Regions from separate parts of the Franconibacter pulveris genome, predicted to be linked through region 1. Evidence: predicted binding sites of a transcription regulator. Region 1 holds the regulator's gene; the other holds the start of a gene.

Region 1 (5,938 bases):
CTATCGACGAGCAGTACAACCTTTTCAGCGACATTCGCGGAATGGGCCTGCTGATTGGCGCGGAGCTGAAGCCCGCTTATAAAGGCCGTGCGCGGGATTTCCTCTACGCCGCCGCCAGTGAAGGGCTGATGGTGCTGAACGCCGGGCCGGATGTGATGCGCTTCGCGCCGTCGCTGGTAGTGGAAAGCGAGGATATCGACGAAGGGATGGCGCGCTTCGCGAAAGCCGTAGCGCGCGTAACAGGCTAATCAGCCCAGACGGCGCTTAAGCCAGATGCCGTGATGCGGCCGCTGACGCCATGCCACCGAAGAGATTGTGTGCATGGTGTTCAGGTGGCCGAGAATACGGTGCACATGCTGTTCCATGACGCTCAACGCAGTATCCGGCAGCGTCTCTGGCCCCTCCAGAATGTTCGCGTCGTGGGATTCCCCCGGCGCATCATATTCCAGCCGTTGCTGGCAGCGCTGCAACGCAATTTCACAGGACTCCAGATAACGCGCCGCCAGTTCCGGCGTCAGCATATGGTGCTCGCGCGCCATCGTCGTCATGGCGTTGATATGCTCAACGATAAACTGGCTGTGCGTAACCCAAAGCTTCATATCATCCAGGTAGTGGGCGTTGAAGCCAGGTTCCTGCATCGCCTGGTTCAGCGAGTTATAAAGTGCGTTATGCGCCTGGTTGACGCGCATCCGCTGCCAGGCAAGCGGCGCAGGCTGCGGGTCGCCGCTCAGGATAAGGCGCAGCGCCTCCTGGTCCGCCTCCAGCGCGTCGTGGGCGTTCTGGCGTAGCAGCCCGCTTTGCCATTGCGGCCACAGCCAGACCATACCGCCGAAAGCGATAAAGCAACCAATCAACGTGTCGATAAGCCGGGTGACGATAAACTGTTCGCCGTTCAGCGACAGCAGCTGTAAGGAGTAAACCGCCGTCACCGTGAAGCCAATCATCGCCCAGCCGTAGTTTTTGCGGATGATAAGGTAGCTAATCAGCGTGATAGCCAGCATCACCAGCAGCATGTAGCCCTGCGGCACATGCAGGTGCAGCGTGACGCCCGCGATGATTAACCCCGCCAGCGTGCCGGCCGCTCGCTGGAGAATGCGCACCCGCGTCGCCCCGTAGCCATTCTGCGTCACAAACATCACGGTCATGAGGATCCAGTACGGTTTTGGCAGATGGAATGCGTTGCCGACGAGGCTTGCGATGCTCAGCATCACTCCCAGCCGCGCGGCGTTGCGCAGAGCGGCGGATTTGAGCGAAAGGTAGCTTTTCAGCGCCGGGAATAGCGGCAGCCGTTTCTGCCGGTCGGCCATCAGGTCGCGGGCATAGAGCGGACGCTGGGTGCGCAGGATGCGGGCGATGCGGCTGAAGTGGTATTCGCAGAAATGACCGACAAGGTTGTCCGGGTGCTGACGGGCGATTTTCTCCAGCGCGGCGATTTGCTTATCCATGGCGAAACGCTGCGGATAGCGATGGTAGAGGATGTCGTCGGCCATAACGCGCAGGCGCGCGCTAATGGTCTGTGCGTTCCAGCGGATCACCGCCTCGGCGTGGCTGCGCTCCACCAACTTTTGCACCTCCTCCGGCTGATGCAGGCTGACCGAAATATGCTCCTGCAAATCCAGCGCCATCTGGAAGGTGCGCAGCAGACGCTTATAGCCGCTCTGTTTCCCGGCCGCCAGCATGTGCAACTGTTGATAGCACTGGCTGATAAGGTCCACTACTTTTTGTTGATGCGTAAGCAGCGGGGGCAGGGCAGTTTCCGGGTCGGTATGCTGCGTCAGCAGGTTATATTTCGCTTCGCAATAGTCCGCCAACTGGCGATACAGCAGGCTTAGCGACTCGCGAAGCGGCTGCTCGCGCCACAGCCAGAACCAGAACCAGTTAAACAGCCCGTACCAGAGCGTGCCGAAAATATAGAGCAGGATAGGCTCCCAGACTGGCATGTTCCCCGCGAGGCTTAGCGTAAAAATGGCGGCGATAAGCGAAGCGGGCAGCAACCGGGCATGCAGCGAGCTTATCTCCGCCGTCACGCCAAGCAGCAGCGCCATGCCTAAAAAGATAAGCGGCAGCGGCAGATTGTTCGCCAGTAACAGTTGCACGGTAAAACTGCTGACGGCAAAGAGCGAAGCGCCGACCGCCAGACGTTTGAAAAAGCGCTTGTGGGGCGTGTCGAGCCCGGCGATGTTGCAGCAGGCAGGCACCAGCGAAAAAAGCAGGCCCTGTTGCAGATGGCCCAGCAGCAACCCAACCGCCACCGGCAGACACAGGATCAGCGTCTGACGCAGGGCGTAGTTCACTTCCGGGTGATAAATGAGACGGCGAAACATAGAGGTAAGTGTAGAAACAAAAACGGCGTGTTACCGAAGCGACACGCCGTTTTTTTATGGCGGTTTAGCGGGTGCCGTAAACCACGATGGTCTTACCGTGCGCGGAGATCAGGTTTTGATCTTCGAGCATTTTCAGGATGCGACCGACGGTTTCGCGGGAGCAACCCACAATCTGGCCGATTTCCTGACGGGTGATTTTAATTTGCATGCCGTCGGGATGGGTCATGGCGTCCGGCTGTTTCGCCAGGTTGAGCAACGTCTGGGCGATGCGGCCCGTCACGTCGAGGAACGCCAGGTTGCCGACTTTTTCAGAGGTGACTTGCAGACGACGCGCCATCTGCGAAGAGAGGCGCATCAGGATGTCCGGGTTCACCTGGATAAGCTGGCGGAATTTCTTATAGGAAATCTCGGCGACTTCGCAAGCAGTCTTGGCGCGAACCCAGGCGCTGCGCTCCTGGCCCTCTTCAAACAGGCCCAGTTCGCCGATAAAGTCTCCCTGATTCAGATACGAGAGGATCATCTCCTTGCCCTCTTCGTCTTTGATCAGCACTGCCACTGAGCCTTTAACGATGTAATACAACGTTTCCGCTTTTTCACCCTGGTGAATCAGCGTGCTCTTCGATGGGTACTTATGAATGTGGCAATGTGACAAGAACCATTCGAGAGTCGGGTCTGTTTGCGGTTTGCCAAGCACCATGCGCTGTTATCCTCTGTTTAAACTGGCTCCAAAGACGGGGCGCGGGTCCCCCATCTGGCTTTGCAATCATTATCTTCCCGCATCCCGGGAAGTTGGCTGTCCATGTCGTCGCAGCCGGTAAATTGTCTTGTCCTCTGCATACATGCATAACATCAATGTATCGCCGCAGCATCCAGACTGTTTTAGCATAGCTTTTCATGGGTGTCTTCTATTGTCTCGTTTCAGCTTGACGCAGGTCGCCCTTCCGTTGCCTCTTTCGTAACTGGCGCGTAATCTGTCAAAAATTTTTATACATCGGAGTGATGATTATGCAGGCACGAGTAAAGTGGGTTGAGGGATTGACGTTTCTGGGCGAATCCGCTTCAGGGCACCAAATCCTGATGGACGGTAATTCCGGCGATAAAGCGCCAAGCCCGATGGAAATGGTGCTGATGGCGGCAGGCGGTTGCAGCGCTATCGACGTGGTGTCTATTTTGCAAAAAGGGCGTCATGACGTTCAGGATTGCGAAGTGAAACTGACCTCAGAACGCCGCGAAGAGGCGCCGCGTTTGTTCACTCACATTAACCTGCACTTTATCGTAACGGGTAAGGCGCTGAAGGAGGCGGCTGTGGCGCGCGCGGTGGATCTCTCCGCTGAGAAATATTGCTCTGTGGCGCTGATGCTCGGCAAAGCGGTCAACATCACCCACTCTTATGAAGTGGTGGAAGCCTGACGCGGGGCGGCGTCAGCCGCCTTATTCAATTTTTTTCCCTTCCATCAATCGCTGCACCAGCGGCAGCATAATTAATTCCATCGCCAGCCCCATCTTGCCGCCGGGAACGACAAGCGTATTGATGTGAGAAATGAAAGAACCCTGAAGCATGGCGAGCAGCCAGGGGTAATCAATCCCTTCAAGGTTGCGAAAGTGGATAACCACAAAGCTTTCATCGAGCGAAGGAATGCCTTTCGCCGCGAAGGGGTTAGACGTATCCACCGTCGGCACGCGCTGGAAATTAATATGGGTGCGGGAAAACTGCGGCGTGATGTAGTTAATGTAATCTTCCATTGATCGCACCACGGAATCCATCACCGCCTCGCGTGAATGCCCTCGCTCGCTGGTATCGCGAATCAGCTTTTGGATCCACTCAAGGTTGACGATAGGCACTACGCCCACCAGCAAATCTACATGCTGCGCCACGTTGTGATGCGGCGTGACCACGCCGCCGTGCAGCCCTTCATAAAACAGCACGTCGGTAGGCTCCGGCAGCGGCTGCCAGGGCGTAAAGGTGCCCGGCACCTGGTTCCACGGCACCGCTTCATCATAGGTATGCAGGTATTTGCGCGATTTCCCCTGGCCGCTGCGGCCATACTCGATAAAGGTTTGTTCAAGCAGGCCAAAGTCGTTGGCGTCGGGGCCAAAATAGCTGATATGCCGGCCTAAATCGCGCGCCTTGCGGATAGCCATATCCATTTCCGGGCGCGTATAGCGGTGAAAGCTGTCGCCTTCCACTTCCGCGGCATGAAGGTGTAGTTGAGCGAAGATCTTACGAAACGCAAGGCTGGTGGTGGTCGTGCCTGCGCCGCTGGAACCTGTAACGGCGATAACCGGGTGTCTTGATGACATAGCGAGAACTCCATGGATACGCGAAAAAGGTACGCCACTGACGCCAGCGTTCCGGCGCTGGCGGAATAGTCTGCTTCGCTCTGGCGTCAGCCTGACAAAAAGCCAGGCTGACCATCAGCCACGGAACTGCCCGCGCGGCATGATATTGACCGTTTCGTGCAGTTCAGACCACACCAGAACGGCTTCGCCGTTCTGTAATTGCCGCTTAACATCGGCCACTTTTTGTTCGAGCGAACGTTCATGTTCACCATAATCGGTGCCTTCGCGCAAGACAAACGCTTCAATCAGGTTGTCCAGCGTCTCGGGCGGCAGCTCTTGCCAGGGAATGATCATTTATCGGTCCAGATATGTCGTTAACCAGTCGGGAATACGCTTTTCCAGCCACATCTGCGGGCGTCGCAGCGTGCCGCCAACGAAGCCTACGTGTCCGCCATGATCGGTCAGTTGATACTCGATATTAGCAGGCAGCGTTTCACGTTGCGGGATCACGTGATGATCCATAAACGGGTCATCTTTGGCATGGATGATAAGCGTAGGTCGCGTTATCTGGTTCAGTAAAGGCAGAGCGCTACACTGGCGATAGTAGTCGATGGCGTCGCGAAAGCCGTGGATTTTCGAGGTAATAGCGTCATCGAAATCGCGAATGCGGCGCAGGCGCTTGAGCTGCGCCAGGTCTATCGGCAGCGTGCCGGGCCACGCCTTAAGCTTGCGGCTCGCGTTCGCCTTCAGCAGGTTCAGCAGGTAGCGCTGATAAACGCGGGAGAAGCCTTTATCCATGTGGTAGCTGCACGCTTCCAGCATCAACGGCGCGGAAACCACCACGCCCGCCGCCAGCGGAAAGTCTGCGTTCAGCTTCGCCATCAGGCAGGCCAGCATATTGCCGCCCAGCGAAAAGCCCACCGCCGCAGTCGGCGCCTCGCCGAAGCGCCGGTTCAGCCAGTGCAGAAACCAGGTGCCGTCTTCGGTTTCGCCAGAATGATAGATGCGCGGCATTTTGTTCGGCACGCCGCTGCAGCCGCGAAAATGCATCACGACGCCAAGCCAGCCACGCTGCTTCGCCGCATGGATAAGCCCATGCGCGTAGGGGCTGTGCAAGCTGCCTTCCAGCCCATGGAAAACGACCAGCCGGGGCTTGTGGCGAGCGGCTTGCGGTTCTTCGCTAAAGGCGAGATCGACAAAATCGCCGTCCGGCAAGTCGAGACGTTGCCAGTGCGGCGTAAACTGTAGCCGACGGCGCAGCAGCCGCGGCAGCATGGTTTGCAGATGCGCGTTGCTCAGACCCGGCATCGGCTGAAAATGTTGCGAGCCGGTGG
Region 2 (5,938 bases), 2.3 Mb from region 1:
TTCATTATGGGCGCTTAAGGACCAGGGCAGGTTGCGGGCGAAGCCGTGAGAGGGCAGTTCTTTCTGCGCCGCCGGGCCAAACCACGGCCAGCAGACAGGCACGCCGCCGCGCAGCGCCACGCCAGTTTTGAATGGCGTAATGTCGCTCAGCCATAGCACTTCTTCTTCGCCGGCCGGTTTCCAGGAGAGCAAATGCGCGCCCTGCAGCGCAAATGAGGCGCGCACCTGAGGGTGGTCCACCACTATCAGCTCCAGCTCATCCTGCTGGCGGCGGGAAAGGACAGGCGTAATTTGTTCAACTACCGGCAGCGCAAAAATCTTATTAATCATTTCGGGCAATCCTCTGTCTCGAAGCCATAAAAAAGGGCGACCGAAGTCGCCCTTAGGATCAGATTCTCATCTCGTCTTATTTGGAGATGTGAGCGATCAGGTCCAGAACTTTGTTGGAGTAGCCGGTTTCGTTGTCGTACCAGGAAACCAGTTTCACGAAGTTGTCGTTCAGCGCGATACCTGCTTTGGCATCGAATACGGAGGTGCAGATTTCGCCGTTGAAGTCGGTGGAAACCACGTCATCTTCGGTGTAGCCCAGCACGCCTTTCATTTCGCCTTCAGCCGCTTTCTTAATCGCGTCTTTGATCTGCTCGTAAGTTGCTGCTTTTTCCAGACGAACGGTCAGGTCAACAACGGATACGTTCGGGGTCGGAACGCGGAACGCCATACCAGTCAGTTTGCCGTTCAGTTCCGGCAGAACTTTACCTACCGCTTTAGCTGCGCCGGTAGAGGACGGGATGATGTTCTGAGCCGCGCCACGGCCGCCGCGCCAGTCTTTGTGAGACGGGCCGTCAACGGTTTTCTGCGTAGCGGTGGTAGCGTGAACGGTGGTCATCAGGCCTTCGATGATGCCGAAGTTGTCGTTGATAACTTTAGCCAGCGGCGCCAGGCAGTTGGTGGTGCAGGATGCGTTGGAAACGATGTCCTGGCCTGCGTATTTATCAAAGTTGGCACCACGTACGAACATCGGGGTGTTGTCTTTGGACGGGCCAGTCATTACCACTTTTTTCGCGCCAGCGGTGATATGCTTACGAGCGGTTTCGTCGGTCAGGAAGATACCGGTTGCTTCAGCGACTACGTCAACACCCACTTCATCCCATTTCAGGTTAGCCGGGTCTTTTTCAGCGGTAACGCGGATTTTTTTACCGTTAACGATCAGGTGGCCGTCCTGCACTTCAACGGTACCGTCGAAACGGCCGTGAGTGGAGTCATACTTCAACATGTAAGCCATGTATTCAGCGTCTAACAGATCGTTGATTGCAACGATTTCCACGTCAGAACGTTTCTGAGCAGCACGGAAAACAATGCGACCGATACGGCCAAAACCGTTGATACCTACTTTGATAGTCATATATTCCACCAGCTATTTGTTAGTGAATAAAAGGTTGGCTGTAAAATTACAAAAACCTTACGCAGCGTCAAGCGGAATCGTGTCAATCATTGCGACAAATCAATCCTGTGCACAACCTTTGCTCGACTGACTCGCTCACTATTCCTTTTGGGCTACAGACCCACATTGGGACGTTGCGGTGAATTTTAAAGGCCCATTAAACCAAAAACGTGAACGCCATCACATTTAGCCCCTGGGCTTTCTTTCAGCGCTAAGTTTAGTCTAAAAGATGACACGTCACTGTTAATGTTTTGTTAGAATCTGCCAGATAATGTGACTGCTTAACCCTGCCCCGAGATGTGAATTATGGCCAATCAAAACTCCCAGGATGAACTGAAGAAAACCCTGACGGAAATGCAGTTTTATGTCACCCAGAACCACGGCACCGAGCCGCCGTTCACCGGTCGTCTGCTGCATAACAAGCGGGAAGGCGTCTACCACTGCCTGGTGTGCGATGCGCCTTTGTTTAACTCGCAATCCAAATATGACTCTGGCTGCGGCTGGCCGAGTTTTTATGAGCCGGTAAGCGAAAATGCTATCCGCTATCTCAATGATTACTCGCACGGCATGCAGCGTATCGAGATCCGTTGCGGCACCTGCGACGCGCATTTAGGTCACGTTTTCCCGGATGGCCCTCAGCCGACAGGCGAACGTTATTGCGTCAACTCCGCCTCGCTGAGCTTCTCTGACGACGACGGCAGCGAGCAAATTAAAGGCTGAAGAATCGATTCAGCAAATTATTCCTGGAGACTTGCTTTTATGAACCTGGATGACCTCATCAGCAGCATGACGCCGGAAGTTTATCAGCGCCTCGCCACGGCGGTGGAATTGGGAAAATGGCCTGATGGCGTGGCGCTGACGCCGGAGCAAAAAGAGAACAGTTTGCAACTGGTGATGATGTGGCAAATGCGCAACAACACGGCGCCGCAGCATATGACCATCGGCACGGACGGCGCTATCGTCATGAAGAGCAAACAGCAGCTTAAAGAAGAGTTCGGCATTGTGCCGCCTGCTATTGCCAGGATAAAGCCCGAGTAAGCTGAACGCAAAGCTGAACACGTTGCTGAACGAAAAAGCCCTCCGTACGGAGGGCTTTTTTACTGGCCTGAAAAGAAGCGCGACGGCGCGGGGCGTTAACCCTGCGTTTCCCGCCAGTCATCCAGCGTGTAGAGCGTTGCGCCTTCCGTCGCCATTTCCATAAACGCGCGGGCGCTATCCTGCGGCTGTAAGTTAACGCCGCGACAACCGTCGGTGATAACGTTTACGTCATAGCCAAGCTTCAGCGCATCCAGGGTGGTGAATTTCACGCAATAGTCGGTTGCAAGCCCCATGACTACCAGCTCGCTGACGCCGCGTTCGCGAAGCCAGCTGTCCAGCGCCGTTTTCTGGCGATGGCCGTTATCGAAAAAAGCGCTGTAGCTGTCAATAGTGGGGTTCTCGCCTTTGTAGAACACCGCTTCAATGGCTTTTTTATTTAACAGCGGGTGCAGTTCCGCCCCTTCGGTATGTTGCACGCAATGGTCGGGCCACCAGGTTTGCGGCAAACCGTCAAGCGTGCCCTGGGTAAAGGGCTCGGTTCCCTGCACCGAGGCGAAGCTGCCATGGTTCGCCGGATGCCAGTCCTGGCTTGCCACAATCCGGATATCGCGGGCCTTACACCACTCAATCAGCGCGTTCGCCACGTCCACCGTGCTGTCGCCTTCCGGGACGGAGAGCGCGCCGCCAGCGCAAAAGTCATTTTGCAAATCCACCAGCAGCAGGGCGCGTGCAGTCATGAAAGCCTCCTTATTCGTCCGGGGTCAGCTCGCCGCGCAGGTTGCGCATCATCGCTTCGCGAATTTCGCCGGCATCCAGCCCCTGGCTCAGTAAGTAATGGAGTTTAGTCAGCGTCGCTTCCACTGTCATATCGAAGCCGCTGATAACGCCCGCATGCGCCAGCGCGTTGCCGGTGGCGTAACCGCCCATGTTGACTTTACCGGACATGCATTGGGTCAGGTTGACCACCACAATGCCGCGCGCGCACGCTTCACCCAGCTCTTTGAGGAATTCGCCGTTCTGCGGCGCGTTGCCCACGCCATACGATCGCAGGATAAGCGCGCGCACCGGCTGACGCAGAAAGTTTCGCACCACATCCGCGGAAATGCCCGGATAGATGGTAACTACGCCGATAGGCTGCGGCGTAATCGGGTGTACCTGCAATTCACCGTGTCCGTGAGGCGCAGGCGGCGTATTCAGGCGACGTATATGAATGCCTGCTTCTAACAGCGGCGGCAGGTTAGGGGAGGCGAAGGCGTCAAAGCCATCCGCGTGCGCCTTGGTGGTGCGGTTGCCGCGATAGAGACGATTATTGAAAAAGAGCGTGACTTCGTTAATGGGATAATTCGCCGCGACGTAAAGCGAGTTCAGCAGATTGATTTGCCCATCCGAGCGCAGTTCCGCAAGGGGGATCTGCGAGCCGGTGACAATAACCGGTTTGCTGAGGTTCTCCAGCATAAAGGAGAGGGCCGAGGCGGTGAAGGCCATGGTGTCGGTGCCGTGAAGGATAACAAAGCCGTCGTAATCATCGTAGTGGGCTTTAATGTCATCGGCGATATGCTGCCAGTCCTGCGGCGTCATGTCCGAGGAATCCATCAGCGGGGCGTATTCATGGATGGTGAAATCCGGCATTTCGGGGCGGTGAAACTCCGGCATCAGGGAGAGCTGGCGCTGCAGATGGCCGGAGACCGGAATGTAACCCTGTTCAGAGCGTTGCATACCGATGGTGCCACCGGTGTAGGCAACGTAAATCGATTTCTTTTGCATGGTATCGCTTAGGTTGTGCATAAACAGGCGCAGTATAGTGGCGCGGGGAGAAAAAAACAGCCCGGCAAAAGCCGGGCCGGGATAGCGTTAACGCACGTTGCCGCAGGTCAGGCAGAAGGCGTAACGGTTTTGCGGGTCATTGAAGGCGGCGAGCTTATCGCTTTCCGCCTTCGCGGTTTTGGCCGCCTCGCTGAGCGGTGCCGGCAGATAAGCCTGCAACGCTTGCGGCAGCATCGCCTGTACCGAGCCGCTTACGCCGCTGAGCACCATATCCATAAAGGTGGGTTCGTCCTGATAATAATCGACGTGCCAGCTTTTCAGTTTCGCAAGCTCCGCCGCCTTCGCCACCGCGTCGTCGAAGTCGCCGAGGCTGTCCACCAGACCGTTGTTTTTCGCATCCTGGCCGGTCCAGACGTGGCCCTGGGCAATTTCATCAATCTGCTGCGGCGTTTTGCTGCGCGACTGCGCCACCAGGTTGATAAAGCGCTGATAGCCGTTTTCGATGGTGAGCTGCATCATTTGCTGCACTTCCGGCGGCAGTGCCTTAGTGACGGACACATCCGCCAGCGGCGACGTCGCCACGCCATCGGTGTGTACGCCAATAGCGTCGAGGCTGTTTTCCATGGTGTTGATCACGCCGAAGATGCCGATAGAGCCCGTCAGCGTGCTGGGGTTCGCCACAATGTAATTCGCAGGGGTCGAAATCCAGTAGCCGCCGGAAGCCGCCATGCCGCCCATTGAAACCACCACCGGTTTGCCCGCCGCTTTGGCGGCCGCCAGTTCAGAACGGATGACTTCCGACGCGGTTACGCTGCCGCCGGGGCTGTTTACGCGCAGCACAATCGCTTTTACCTGCGGGTCGAGGCGCGCGTCGCGGATCTGCGAGGCGGTGGTATCGCCGCCGACATTACCTTGCGTCTCTTCGCCGTCCATAATCGCGCCGTTAGCAAAAATTACGGCGACGGACGCGCCCTGCTGCGTCGGTTTATTCACCGGGTAGTCGTAAAGGCTTACCGCGCTGAAATCTTTATCCTTTTTGCTCCAGCCAAATTGCTTAACCAGCGCTTTTTCCACCTCGGCGCTGGAGGCAAGCGCATCCACAAGTTTATTGTCGAGCGCATATTTCGCCGTGTCGCCGCCCGCTTTTTGCAGCCCGGCCAGCAGCCCCTTCGCGCCCGGGAAGACCTGCGAGGCAGGAATTTGCCGGTTGGCCGCCAGCGTATTGAGATAGTTTTGCCAGAGTTCGCCAATCCAGCGGCTATCCGCTTCCCGCGCTTGCGGCGACATATCGTCACGAATAAACGGCTCCACGGCGGATTTATACGTACCGACGCGGAAAACGTGGGTGCTCACCTTCAGCTTATCGAGCAGAGACTTATAGTAAAGCCCGTTAGTGGCGAAGCCGTGCAGATCCACTTCGCCCTGCGGCGACAGCCAGATCTTATTGGCGAAGCTCGCCAGGTAATACTGGCCCTGGGTGTAGCTGTCGCCTACCGCCAGCACCGGCTTGCCGCTGTCGCGAAACTCGCGCAGCGCCTTGCCGATATACTGCATAGAGGGCTGGTCGGCCCCGGCGAAATCTTTCAGATCCAGCACGATGCCGGTGATGTTGCGGTCGTTTTTCGCCTGGCGAATCGCGGCCACGATATCAAACAGCGAGTTTTCCTGAAGCCTGTCGGAGTTGGCGCCGAACAG

The links. The regulator CRP, encoded in region 1, controls carbon source genes, mostly activating them, when cyclic AMP is high. The targets are predictions, from matches to a motif close to ATGTGANNNNNNTCACAT.
Region 2: msrB (peptide-methionine (R)-S-oxide reductase MsrB) is a predicted target of CRP. The motif match lies at 1,610-1,627, and genes of this name have one in related genera.

What each region holds. Positions count from the first base shown of each region.
Region 1 covers NZ_CM165555.1:4,262,220-4,268,157, reverse strand. The annotation lists gene argD (bifunctional acetylornithine/succinyldiaminopimelate transaminase) at 1-248, shown strand, start outside; gene ACU4F7_RS20230 (YccS/YhfK family putative transporter) at 249-2,324, opposite strand; gene crp (cAMP-activated global transcriptional regulator CRP) at 2,389-3,021, opposite strand; gene ACU4F7_RS20220 (OsmC family protein) at 3,330-3,734, shown strand; gene ACU4F7_RS20215 (phosphoribulokinase) at 3,756-4,625, opposite strand; gene ACU4F7_RS20210 (YheU family protein) at 4,740-4,958, opposite strand; gene ACU4F7_RS20205 (hydrolase) at 4,959-5,938, opposite strand, start outside.
Region 2 covers NZ_CM165555.1:1,869,694-1,875,631, forward strand. The annotation lists gene ACU4F7_RS08985 (D-hexose-6-phosphate mutarotase) at 1-330, opposite strand, end outside; gene gapA (glyceraldehyde-3-phosphate dehydrogenase) at 407-1,402, opposite strand; gene msrB (peptide-methionine (R)-S-oxide reductase MsrB) at 1,748-2,161, shown strand; gene ACU4F7_RS09000 (YeaC family protein) at 2,201-2,479, shown strand; gene pncA (bifunctional nicotinamidase/pyrazinamidase) at 2,575-3,216, opposite strand; gene ansA (asparaginase) at 3,227-4,243, opposite strand; gene sppA (signal peptide peptidase SppA) at 4,331-5,938, opposite strand, start outside.